2 regions of the Selenomonas sp. genome follow, and region 1 is predicted to be linked to the other one. Evidence: riboswitches for the same ligand, from Rfam matches in the RefSeq annotation. Region 1 holds a riboswitch; the other holds the start of a gene.

Region 1 (6,058 bases):
ATTCTGAACAAGAATAATTGGGCATCTTAGAAAGATCACGTAGCAGTACTCGTATATATCGACGAAAAAAGATGCTTGAAAAGCCAGCGAAATAGCAGGCTGCTCCTAGAAATTCTTTAGTATATCCTAGCTCTGAGCCTCCAATCCATCCGGTTATAAGAAAAGGTAAGAAACCCTTTAAAATAAATCGCAAATGTTCGCGCTTGACTGCAGGAGTATATTGCGATTTCCATCTTAGAAATGGATAGATTCCACCTACTGCAAGAATAATGATAGAGAGCGTAAACATCCAATACCCAGGGGTGTTCTGCGTATATATTGGTGACCATAAGAGTTTCATTTTAGCTTGATACCCCCAATTATACCATTTATAATTCCACTTCGTCTTTGGCAGAACGATGCGACAATTAAACTTGCAATCTTCCCCAGTGCAGATGTAAAAATAGATGGCTGAATTTATCGGCATTTTTCTTTATTGCGTTTCTCGCGTAATAATCTCATCAAGCTTTTGACATAGTTCTAAAACAAGTCCGTCGCAGTTCTCCTTGCGTGCGATGCCTTTTTTTTCTGCGGCGGCTAGAAGACATCGGCAGTCCGTCGTGCCGTGGGCGGCGAGGAAGTCGTCAATGAGCTTCTTCGCCGTTTCCTTATCCTTGTCTGCTTTGCCGAGGATCATTAGCGCGGCGGTCAGCGTGCCGCAGGCGGATCCGTGCATCATGCCTGCGCCGAAGAAAGCGCCGAGTGCATAGGCGTCTTCTTTTTCCATGCCGATTTCGGCAGCGAAGGGTACGAGAAGCGACTGCGCACAGTTGTAGTGACGGCCGCCTGGCTCTTGACGCAGAAATTTTGCTTCTTCGAAGTGGGTCATGTGTTTTTTCCTCCTTTTCGGATGGCGTTTCCTTTATTCTACCCGCTTTTTGCCTTGGGTGCAAAGGCTTTGTTTTGACAAAGCGCATTTCGTGCAGTAGAATCGTGGTAGCAGCCTTGCCGCGCGGTTTGCGGCGGTGCATCTCAGAAAGGTTCGGAGGAATATAATGAAGATCATGGTCGGTCTTGGGAATCCCGGGGCGGAGTATGCACATACGAAACATAATGTTGGTTTTATGCTCGTCGATGCTCTGGCGGAGCGCATCGGTATCGACACTTGGCAAGAGAAGTTCAATTCTCTGATCGCAGTAGGGCGTATTGACGCGCAGAAGGTATTACTCGTCAAGCCGTTGACCTATATGAATGAAAGCGGACGTGCGGTAGGTCCTCTGCTCGATTGGTACAAGCTCGCGCCGGAGGACTTGATTGTCGCGCACGACGACATGGACATCGCGGCGGGCACGATCCGTCTGCGGCGCAAGGGAAGCGCGGGCGGACACAACGGCATCAAGTCGCTTCTCGCGCACATCGGTTCAGAGGATTTCTCTCGCGTGCGCATTGGCATCGGACGTCCTTTACCCGGCTGGACGGTCGTCAGGCATGTGCTTGCGCCGTTTCCCGCAGACGATGCGACGAAGATTCAAGCGGCGATTTCCTATTTACTGCCCGCCGTCGAGTGCATCGTGACGGATGGCATCGACATGGCGATGAACCGTTACAACCCGCGCAAGAAGAAGGTAGCGAAGCAGGAAGCGCATGAGGGGGAAGACGCGGGGAAAAGCAGCGCTGTACTACAGATCGAGAGGCAGGAGGGCGAAGCATGAAGGATGAAATACGTGCGCTCTACGCCGATGAAGATGGGGCAATCTTTGATGCGCCGGGCATCGCGGGACTGGGGCGCTCGGGCAAGCGGATCATGTCGCTCACGCCCGCCGACCTCATCCCCCTGCCCGAGTCGGCGGACTTGATGTTTCTGCCTGATCGCGCGGCGATGGGGCGGACGGCGGCGGGTGAGACGCTGCCTCTGGCGGGACGCGCCGTCGCCGCCATCCTGCCTGCAGGCTATACGCGGCTCTTCCTGCCCGCCTTTCAGCGAGAGGAAGGGGCTGAAAGGCTCGCTCTCTACGGTTACACGGCGGTCGTGTTCTATAAGGACGATCTCTATGCGGCGGCGCTCTACACCGATGAAAATACGAAATGGGATCCCGCCTACTACAATACGCGCGAGCTCAAGAAACTCGTGCGCCGTGTCGAGAAGGATCTGCCCGGCAATCGCATCGTCGAGCAGGTGGCGGGCTGCTCCTTGAAGTGGCACTGCTGCACGGCGCAGAATCTCTTTTACCGCCGCTGGGAAGCGGGCATACCGACGTCGCCCGTCTGCAACGCGAACTGCTTCGGCTGCATCTCCCTGCAGCCCGCCGAGTGCTGTCCATCGCCGCAGAGCCGCATCGCGTTCCGTCCGACGCCCGAGGAGATCGCGCAGGTCGGCATATATCACCTTTCGACTGCGCCCGATGCCATCGTGAGCTTCGGACAGGGCTGCGAGGGTGAGCCGTCGCTTGCGGCGGATGCGATCGCGGCAGCCGAGCGTCAGATTCGCGCTGCGACGAAGCGCGGGCAGATCAATATCAACACGAATGCCGGCTATACCGAGGGCATCCGAAAGATTGTCGATGCCGGACTTGACTCCATGCGTGTGAGCATCATCAGCGCCATCGAGGAGAGCTATGCGGCGTACTACCGCAGCAATTACACGCTCGCCGACGTCAAGGAGTCGATCCGCTACGCGCTTTCGCACGGCGTATATGTGTCGCTCAACATGCTCTTCTTTCCGGGCTTTAATGACCGCGCCGAAGAACTCGACGCGTGGCGCGGCTTCTTTTGCGAATTGCCCGTCAACATGGTACAGGTGCGCAACCTCAACGTCGATCCCGACGCCTTCCTTGAAATTATGCCCGAAGCGCAGGGCGAGGCGGTCGGCGCGAGAGAGTTTTTGGAACGGCTCAAGAGGGAGTTTCCGCAGCTCGTCATCGGCAGTTTCAGCCACTATGTCGAAGATTAAGAACGATTCCTCTAAAATCCATGTTCTTGACATAAGAATAAATCAATGCTATTCTTTTATAGAAATTTTATATCGTTGGATCAGGTGTCGCAAGACTTAATAGGGAATCCGGAAAAAGCCGGAGCGGTCCCGCCACTGTAGCAGCGAGCAACCCTGTAATAAGGAATCACTGATAAATTCAGCCCCCATCTTTATACATCTGGGCGACTTCATTTATCAATGCTTCTTGAGTCACTGGGGCGAATGCCTTGGGAAGGCGCAGGGGAGTGATGAACTGGAGCCAGGAGAACTGCCTGATGGACAATCGCCATTTGACCTGCGAGTGATGGGAAGGGGATTAAGGAAGCGCTGTTTGGCGTTTCTTCGGCTGCACGAACGCAATCATCCCGGCGAAATTGCCGGGAATTTTTTTGCGCCGCCCTTATGCGCCTTTTCTGCTTTGCAGGAGGGCGCTTTATTTTTGGAAAGGGTGATGTAGATGAAAGGCAAGAGACATCTGACATGGGCGGTGCTTGCGGCAATCGCGGGCATGAGCCTATCGGGCGAGGCGTATGCGGCGGAAAATGCGGCGGCAGGAAAGGAGGCAGCGAAAACGACGCAGGTGCAGGAACAAAGTGCGGAAACTGCAGAAAACAGCGGGCATGATTTGCCTGATACGCTCGTGACGGCGCAGCGCAGGCGAAAGAGTGATCTCGATACGCCCGCGACGACGACGATCATCACAGCGAAGGATATTGAAAAAGCGGGCTATCGCAACGTATTCGAGGCGATCGACCAGCAGATCGGCTCAACGAGTACATCCTATGGCGAGGCAGGGCAGGATTTCGGCTTCAGCGCCGGACGTATCACGCTGCGCGGCTACGACAGGGGCACGCTCGTCATGGTCAACGGCGTGCCGATGAACCTCAAGAATTACCCGAGTACCGAGAACATACCAGCCGCGATGGTCGAGCGCATCGAGATCGTCAAGGGCGCGGCATCGACGCTCTACGGTGCGGAGGCAATGGGCGGTGTTGTCAATATCATTCTGAAAAAACCCAAGGCGGGAGAAGAAGCAGTCAAAGCAAGTGTGACGGCAGGCAATTACTTCAAAAAGACGGAGGTATTTGTGCAAGGTGATCGCTTCATGCTCGATGTGAGCAGGGAATGGTCGAAGGAGATTCCACATTCCAACGCTTTCGGATTGGATAAGGTTTCATGGATGGATTGGTGGGTTGGCAGTGGACAAAAGAATCGTTTGAACGCGAGTGTTGCACTTACGGATGAACTTTCCTTGAATTATAATTATACAGAATCTACGATCACACGCGGCAGTACCGTTTATAAACTGGCATCAGATAAGAAGTCCCTCGTGCCCTCGAGGACGAGATATGATTATCGTTACGATGATTATCGTCATACGGCAAATCTTGTATACCAGGGCAGGGAAAATGGTATCCATGCAGTTCTTGGGTACAATTATCGCAAGGTTGATGGTTACGATTATGTCGCAATGGGAAAAAATGCTTCCAATGCCGTCTGGAACAGTGAAATTTTCGATGTACAGAAAACATGGAAGCTAGGTGATGACTCTTGGATTTTCGGCTATTCCTATCAGCGTGAGGCGGTAGACCTCACGGAGAAAAAACAGAATGCGACGCGTACGGAAAATGCGATTTATACCTCTTATAGCAAGCAGTTTACACCACGTTTTAACTTCACACTTGGCTTGCGTGGTGAATGGATCAACGATCCTGAGAAGGATCAAAATGTCTTTATGCCGCAGTTCCAAACGGATTATAAATTTGATGGGAATACAGCGTGGTACATCAATGTCGGCAGAGCATTTCAGATGCCGCCAGCGGATTATGGTATCAATGAAAAAGTTAGAGGAAGGCATTTGAATCCGCAAGGTTTACAGCCGGAAAGTGGTTGGACGTATGAAACGGGCATCAAACATCGTCATGGAAATGATACATGGAAAGCCGCCATTTACCACATGGATATGAAAAATAAGCTCGGTTGGGAGCTGAATAAGGTAACGCAGCAGTATTATGCGGCGAATAAAGGAAGTTTTCGCAATACAGGATTTGAAGTCGAATATACGAAGCGTTTCAATGAAGCGTGGCAACTTGTTTTAGGTGCGGGAGTCTCCAACCCTGAATTGAAGGATCCCTCTGGGAATAAGGGGTGGGAGCAGGCGGCAGGACGCGTCGAAGGTCTTGTCCGTGTTGATTATAAGAAGGACAAATGGCAAGGAAACTTGAACTTCAAGTTTCTCGGCGATCGCGAATATGTTGCCCCGAGGAATGGGACAGCGCAGGATATACCTGACAAGATTCAGCTCAATATGAATATTGCCTATGCTGCAGGCAGGAATGATACAGTGACTCTGGGAATCTATAATCTTTTGGACAGGAAGAATTACTCGAATAGTTCCGGTAGTCTTGATCTGCCGCTGAATTTCCGTTTGACGTATGCGCATACGTTCTGACATCGTGCGGCGCAGTGGTGCGCTGGCGCTTCTTTTTGCCGCGGGTTTCCTCTTCTGCGCCTGTGCGCGATGGGGAACGGCGACAGAAGAGGAAGAGGGAGAGTTTTTCCGCGGCGTCGATGATATGGGGACGGAGATAGTGCTGCACAAAAAGCCGCAGCGCATCGTGTCGCTCAATCTCGGCACGGATGAAATCCTGCTCGCGCTCGCGCCGCCCGAACAGATTGCGGCGCTTTCCTCCTACGTGGATGATGCGGGGCTTTCGTGCATGGCAGAGGCGGCGAAAGCCGTACCCGTGAAGCTGCACGATAAGAGCCCTGAGCGCGTACTCGCGCAGCATCCCGACCTTGTGCTTACAACGGACAGTGTGCCGAAGGAACTCGTAGCGAGTATGCGCGATCTGGGTCTGACGGTCTTCGTTTCTAAAACGCCCAAGAGTATCGAGGCAGTCTTTCCGCGCATCGAGTCCATTGGCAAGGTGATCGGCAGGGAAGAGGAAGCGGCGGCCTTGACCGGAAGGCTGCATGAACGTCTGGCGGATGTAGCACGACGCACAGAAGATATTCCAGAGACGGATCGCCCGATTGTCGTCGCCTTTGCTTTCAGCGGCGTCTTTGGGCGGCGCGACGATCTCTTTGACGACATGTGCCGCCATG
Region 2 (6,058 bases), on a different contig from region 1:
CCCAGCCATGTGCATCCTCATCGCCGACGTTGATATTTACATATGTCACGGGATGATAGCCGATGCGATCCTTGGAATGACGCCAATAGTAGTGCGCTGCAACATTCAGTCCTTTGCCAAAATCATGCGCAATACCGATCTCCCGCGTATCGCCGGACTCGGGCTTGAGGTTCGGATTGCCATATGTCGGTGCATAGAGTTGATTCGGTGTTGGGGTCAGGAAATACTCGGTATAGGCTACATAGGCATGAGTTCTAGGCGTAATATCATAGCCGAGGCTCACGCTCGGACTTGTATGGCTGCCGAAAGCCGAATTGCTGTCGTAGCGAATGCCGCCGATGAGCTTGAGTGCAGGCGTGATGTTCCACTGATCTTGCAGATAGACGGAACGATTCACGAGGGATCTCCCGTCAATGCTCACTCTTCCTCTGTTCCAAATCGACGTATCGTCATACGTGAAATCCACGCCGGTTGTCAGGAGATGATCGCCGAGACGCTTATCATACTGGTCACTGAACTTCCAGCTGTAGACGTCCATCTCGTAGCTTGCGCCTAACGGCGTCCATGTACCATAGGTGAAGATATTATAATTATAGCGGCTGCGGGAAAGGACCATCTGATTCTTCGAGGTATCGTCAATCTTCGCATTCCAGATCAAGTCTACATCAAAATGATCGTAGCGTCCTCGATTCTGTCTCAATCCCTGCTGCTTTTCATACAGCGCTTGATAGCGGTCTCCATCCTTGTAACTGCGCAGGTTGAGCACAAGGTATGAAGCCTTGCTGAGATCTTTGCCGAGGTGGATGTTGATGGAATCGGCGTCGAGTCCTGAAGGAACTTCATTGCCATGCCCGTCTTTGAAGTCGTTGCTCTTGTCCTTCTGATACTTGAGCCGCCAATCAAGACCGTTCTCGCTGCCCTCGTAAGCAACGCTATAGAGCTGCTTGCCGAAGCTGCCATAAGCCGCCTCAACCGTCGCTTTCGCATTCTTCGCCTTCTTCGTGATGATGTTGATGACGCCGCCCTTGGCATCCGAGCCGTAAAGCGTTGATGCCGAGCCACGCAGCACCTCGATGCGATCGATACCGCTGAGATCTTTCATCGCCGATGCCAGTGACGCCGCAAAGCCACCTGCATAATTCTGCTTCACACCATCAATGAGAACAACAACATCTTCCGAGCCATTGATATAGAACTTTGTGCTGTTATTATACCCTGCCGGCGCATACTGATTGACCGTAACGCCCGGGACATCGCGCAGAGCCTGCGTCAGATCCGTATAGTGGCGCTTTTCGATATCCTTTCCCGTGATGACCGTGATATTTGCATTCGCCTTGAGCTCCTGTACCGGCGTGCGCGTCGCCGTGACGACCGTCTCGTCGAGCGAATGCTCCGATACGGCATCCTGCGTCGACTCCGCTTCTGCGGCAAACACTTGCCCCCCCGCAGGATACAAAGCAGCGAACGTAAGCGCCGCCGCCACCGTCGCGCCGAGTTTCTTCCTCGACCCTGTTCTTCCCATTTCAATCTCCTCCTAAAATTCTGCCCGCAGACAAATTTATATTCAGCCGCCGCCCTTACTTCATCGACGGATAAATACCGAGAACGGCACCCATTCACATTTCCATACAAAAAAGCCCTCCCTGCATCGCAGAAAGGGCGTACTCTTATCACAAAGGCACCGCAAAAGCCACTTTACCCAAAGGCAAATGCGCTGCCGAAAATCCCCTTCCCATCACTCGCAGGTCAAATGGTGATTGTCGATCAGGCAGTTCTCCTGGCTCCAGTTCATCACCTGTCTGCGCCTTCCCAAGGATCGATTCCTCAGTGACATCTCAAGAAACACAAAGATTTTCTCGTGCAGACCGGCTCGCTGCTACAGTGGCGGGACCGCTCCGGCATATACCGTATTCCCTATTAAGTCTTGCGACACCTGATCCAAGCTGTATGAAATTTTGCTGGTTTCCGAAAGATAGCGTAGCATTGAACGATGCTCTTGTCAAGTAGGAATATCAGAATCTATGAATGTATGCACCTCTGATCTTTAAGGAACCACCGACACATTCAATCTCTATGAAATCGTACTCCGCAGAGCTTTTTGCTGTATCTGCAGCTTTTCTTCCCAATCGGTGCGCGAGCGCTGTATGAATTCGTGTACGAGGTAATCCGGTTTGATGAGGTCGATGATGCGCCGCGCCGCATTCGTCTGAAACGGCTGATGGCGATCGACTTGCAGGACGTATTCCATAGCTTCCTGCCAAGGCAGGCTGCGATGCTCTCCCGCATGTTCACGCATCATGCGCTTCGTATAGCTGCCCGAAAGCGATTGATGAAGATGCACGCCATAAACGCGCTTGCCCAGTTCGCCAAGATTTCGATATGTCTCCTTCACATAGCGCGCGCCGTCTTCTTCACTCGTAAGCGCCACATTCGTATTCATCAGATGCCCGACGTCGAGCATGAAGCCCGTATCCGCATAGGAAACGCGCTCCAAAAGGGCACTTGCGAGCTGCGGCTTTTGAAAGGTCAGCCCCGGCCACCAGAGATTTTCAAAGAGCAGACGCACGCCCTGCGGTATCTCAGCTGCGATCTCGTTGACCAGCTCGATCGTCCCTTCGACGACTTCCTCATCGGTATGAGAGAATTCGCGCGTATACATCTCCGATGTCACATTGTGCGCGACATGAAAGACGAGGTACTGCGGCCGACAAGTCGCCGCTTGGCGCAGATTCTTTTTCCAGCCTTCCACCCAGTCATCAACATCAAGAGAGCCGTAGTAGGCGCGGATATTTTCCTCCGTGCCGAACTCTGCAAGGAGCGCAGCTTTATCCCCACGCCAAAAATCCAGCCACGACGGCCAGAAAAGGAGATGTACGCCCTTGATATACGCAGGCGGATACATCGTCCGATCCCACGGCGCACAAAGCATGAACTCGATGCCGTCGAGTCTGTATCGCTCAATGAATTCATGGAGAGCTTCCGTTTTATTTTGCAGCAAGTTCTCTATATCGCACCCTGCATTCGATATATTCACCAGTTCCAGCATAAAATCCCCTAATCCATTATCGTCTAAAAAGTTTCTACATTTTGAAAAACATACTGTTTTAGTCTATCATAGCCGAATATCCACCGTCAAGCAAGCGGATGGAACGAAAAGGCTCCGAGAAGATTGCAAGTTCACTGTCGCATCGTTCTGCCAAACTTTGGTAGCTTATGCAGCCGCAGCATACATATCATTTACAGTTTTATGACCGAAGATTTTGCGCAGATAGTTGTTAACCCAATCTTCGATCCCTTTCAGATCTCTTGGTTTCAGCGCGCTGAAATCGGTTCCATTTTGGTTCCTTTCTTTCAGTTGCTTTTGGCTTTCAACTCAAGTTTTACTGAACGGATTCCCAAATGGAACTTTTTGCGTCCATTTATTTTACAACTTCCAGTTCAAACTTCCCTCTACCATGAAGAACGCAAGTATCACTGGCTAGAAGAGATGTTTCATGCTATAATGACAGAAAGAAGGTGAGTCCGTGCAGAAAGAAGAACAAATTTCAGGAAAAGATCCTACGCTTCCTTACCAAAATGCAACCTACGATCAACATGCTAAGCGTCTGCTTTCGCAAAGAGCCATCATGGCTCGCCTTCTCAAACGAACCGTACCGGAATTTGAAAAAGTCTCCATTTCCGACATCGCCGAAAAGTACATCGAAGGCATGCCGCAAATTAGTGAGATTCCTATTGACCGCGACAAGACGAACACGGTAAGAAACGCTCCTAAAGAAATCTTTGGCGATACCACGGAAAACGTCGCCATCACCGAAGGTTGGATTCGCTTCGATATTCTATTTCACGCACGCGCTCCAAAATCAGGAGAACTCATCACATTGATTGTCAACGTCGAAGCGCAGAGAACGCAGCGTAGGTCGAAACTTGGTTATGCGCTTTTGCGTCGTGCTGTTTACTATGCCAGTCGCTTGATTTCCTCACAAAAGGAAACCGAATTTACCGGGTCTTCCTACGATGATATCAAGAAAGTTTACAGCATCTGGCTCTGCATGGATTCCCCCAACGGCAAAAGCGCCATCAATCGCTACGAGCTGAATGAACATCACATTCTTCACTGCCACAAGGAAAATCGTGCCGACTATGACTTAATAAGCATCATCACAGTCCATCTTGGAGATGAGCAGCAGCTGAATGAGGACTGGCTCATCCGTTTCCTGCAAATTCTATTCAAGGATACAAAGACGTCTCCATCAGAAAAGAAAAACCTACTAAAGAATGAATTCGATCTTGATACGACTACAGATATAGAAGAGGAGGTGAATACGATGTGCAACCTAAGTACAGGCATCTATGAGCGCGGTATGGAACGCGGCATGGAACGCGGCATGGAGCGCGGCATGGAACGCGGCATGGAGCGCGGCATGGAGCGCGGCATAGAAAAGAATCGCTTGGATACAGCACTTTCTATGCTCAAGGAAAATCTCCCCCTTGATATGATTGCCCGAATCACAAATTTATCACCGGACAAGATCAAATCCTTGCAAAAAGAACATTCGATACATTGACAGCCTACGGCCCCTTTTGCTAAAATAATACAGCAAGTCATGGAGAGGTGTCCGAGCGGTTTATGGAGCCGGTCTTGAAAACCGGTGATGCAGCGATGCACCGTGGGTTCGAATCCCACCCTCTCCGCCATGATGAAACAAAAGATGTATAGATAAAAAGACGGTGCATGAATCTTCAGATTCATGCACCGTCTTTTTTGCGGTTAGCTTACTTGTCGTAGGCCGTCTTCGTCGCATCGAGGCGAGCGATGGCGCGGCGCAGGGCCGCTTCGGCACGCTCCAAGTCGATTGCCTTCTGCTCCGCCGTCGCCATGCCTTTGTGGAACGCGTCGATGCGCTCCTTGGCACGTTGATAGGCGCGCTGGGCGCGGTTGACGTCGATGTCAATCGGCTCTTCGGCGGCGGAAGCGAGCACCGTGATCTTTTCGGGCTGCACTTCCATGAAGCCGCCAGAGACGGCAATCAGCTCTTCACGGTCGGGGAACTTCACATGCATGGCATGGGGCAGCAGCCCCGTGACAAGCGGCGCATGATGCGGCAGGATGCCTAGCTCGCCGCCCGTCGAACGCACGATGAGCATGGCGATGTCGTCGCTGTAGACAACCCGGTCGGGAGAGACAATTTCGAGCTTGATAGAAGCCACGAATCATCCCTCCTTTTTGATCTTGTCCGCTTTTTCGATGACCTCGTCGATGTTGCCGACCATGTAAAACGCGTTCTCGGGCAGATCGTCGTACTTGCCTTCGAGAATTTCTTTGAAGCCGCGGATCGTTTCCTTCAGCGGCACATACTTGCCGGGCGAGCCGGTGAAGACTTCGGCGACGGCAAACGGCTGCGACAGGAAGCGCTGGATCTTACGCGCACGCGCAACGGTAAGCTTGTCCTCGTCGGAAAGCTCTTCCATGCCGAGGATCGCGATGATGTCCTGCAGTTCCTTGTACTTCTGAAGCACCGCCTGTACGCCGCGCGCGACTTCGTAGTGATCCTCGCCGATGACGTTCGGGTCGAGGATGCGCGATGTGGAATCCAAAGGATCGACGGCGGGATAGATGCCGAGCTCGGCGATCTGGCGCGAGAGAACGGTCGTCGCATCGAGATGCGTGAACGTCGCCGCAGGCGCCGGGTCCGTCAAGTCGTCGGCAGGCACATAGACCGCCTGCACGGACGTGATCGAGCCTTTCTTCGTCGAGGTGATGCGCTCCTGCAGAGCGCCGACGTCCGTCGTCAATGTCGGCTGGTAGCCGACGGCGGAAGGCATGCGGCCGAGAAGAGCCGAAACCTCGGAACCCGCCTGAATGAAACGGAAGATGTTGTCGATGAAGAGCAGAACGTCCTGCCCCTGCACGTCGCGGAAGTACTCCGCCATCGTCAGCCCCGTCAGGGCGACGCGCATACGCGCTCCCGGCGGCTCGTTCATCTGACCGTAGACGAGCGCCGTCTTGTCGATGACGCCCGACTCCGTCATTTCCGACCAGAGGTCGTTGCCTTCACGC

The links. A riboswitch is a leader RNA that binds a small molecule or an ion and turns the genes downstream of it on or off. The one in region 1 is predicted to bind cobalamin.
Region 2: it holds a riboswitch for cobalamin, as region 1 does, so the genes downstream of both, ACO5Z0_RS07050 (TonB-dependent receptor plug domain-containing protein) here and ACO5Z0_RS07820 (TonB-dependent receptor plug domain-containing protein) in region 1, are expected to answer to the same signal.

The regions. Positions count from the first base shown of each region.
Region 1 is NZ_DBHIUY010000007.1:98,145-104,202, reverse strand. Features, by position in the region: gene ACO5Z0_RS07835 (C-GCAxxG-C-C family protein) at 473-868, opposite strand; gene pth (aminoacyl-tRNA hydrolase) at 1,035-1,691, shown strand; gene ACO5Z0_RS07825 (radical SAM family protein) at 1,688-2,929, shown strand; cobalamin riboswitch at 2,995-3,240, shown strand; gene ACO5Z0_RS07820 (TonB-dependent receptor plug domain-containing protein) at 3,408-5,402, shown strand; gene ACO5Z0_RS07815 (ABC transporter substrate-binding protein) at 5,386-6,058, shown strand, end outside.
Region 2 is NZ_DBHIUY010000006.1:133,490-139,547, forward strand. Features, by position in the region: gene ACO5Z0_RS07050 (TonB-dependent receptor plug domain-containing protein) at 1-1,522, opposite strand, end outside; cobalamin riboswitch at 1,751-1,952, opposite strand; gene ACO5Z0_RS07055 (TIM barrel protein) at 2,072-3,046, opposite strand; gene ACO5Z0_RS07060 (hypothetical protein) at 3,248-3,520, shown strand; gene ACO5Z0_RS07065 (RpnC/YadD family protein) at 3,525-4,565, shown strand; tRNA gene ACO5Z0_RS07070 (tRNA-Ser) at 4,607-4,695, shown strand; gene ACO5Z0_RS07075 (F0F1 ATP synthase subunit epsilon) at 4,774-5,208, opposite strand; gene atpD (F0F1 ATP synthase subunit beta) at 5,212-6,058, opposite strand, start outside.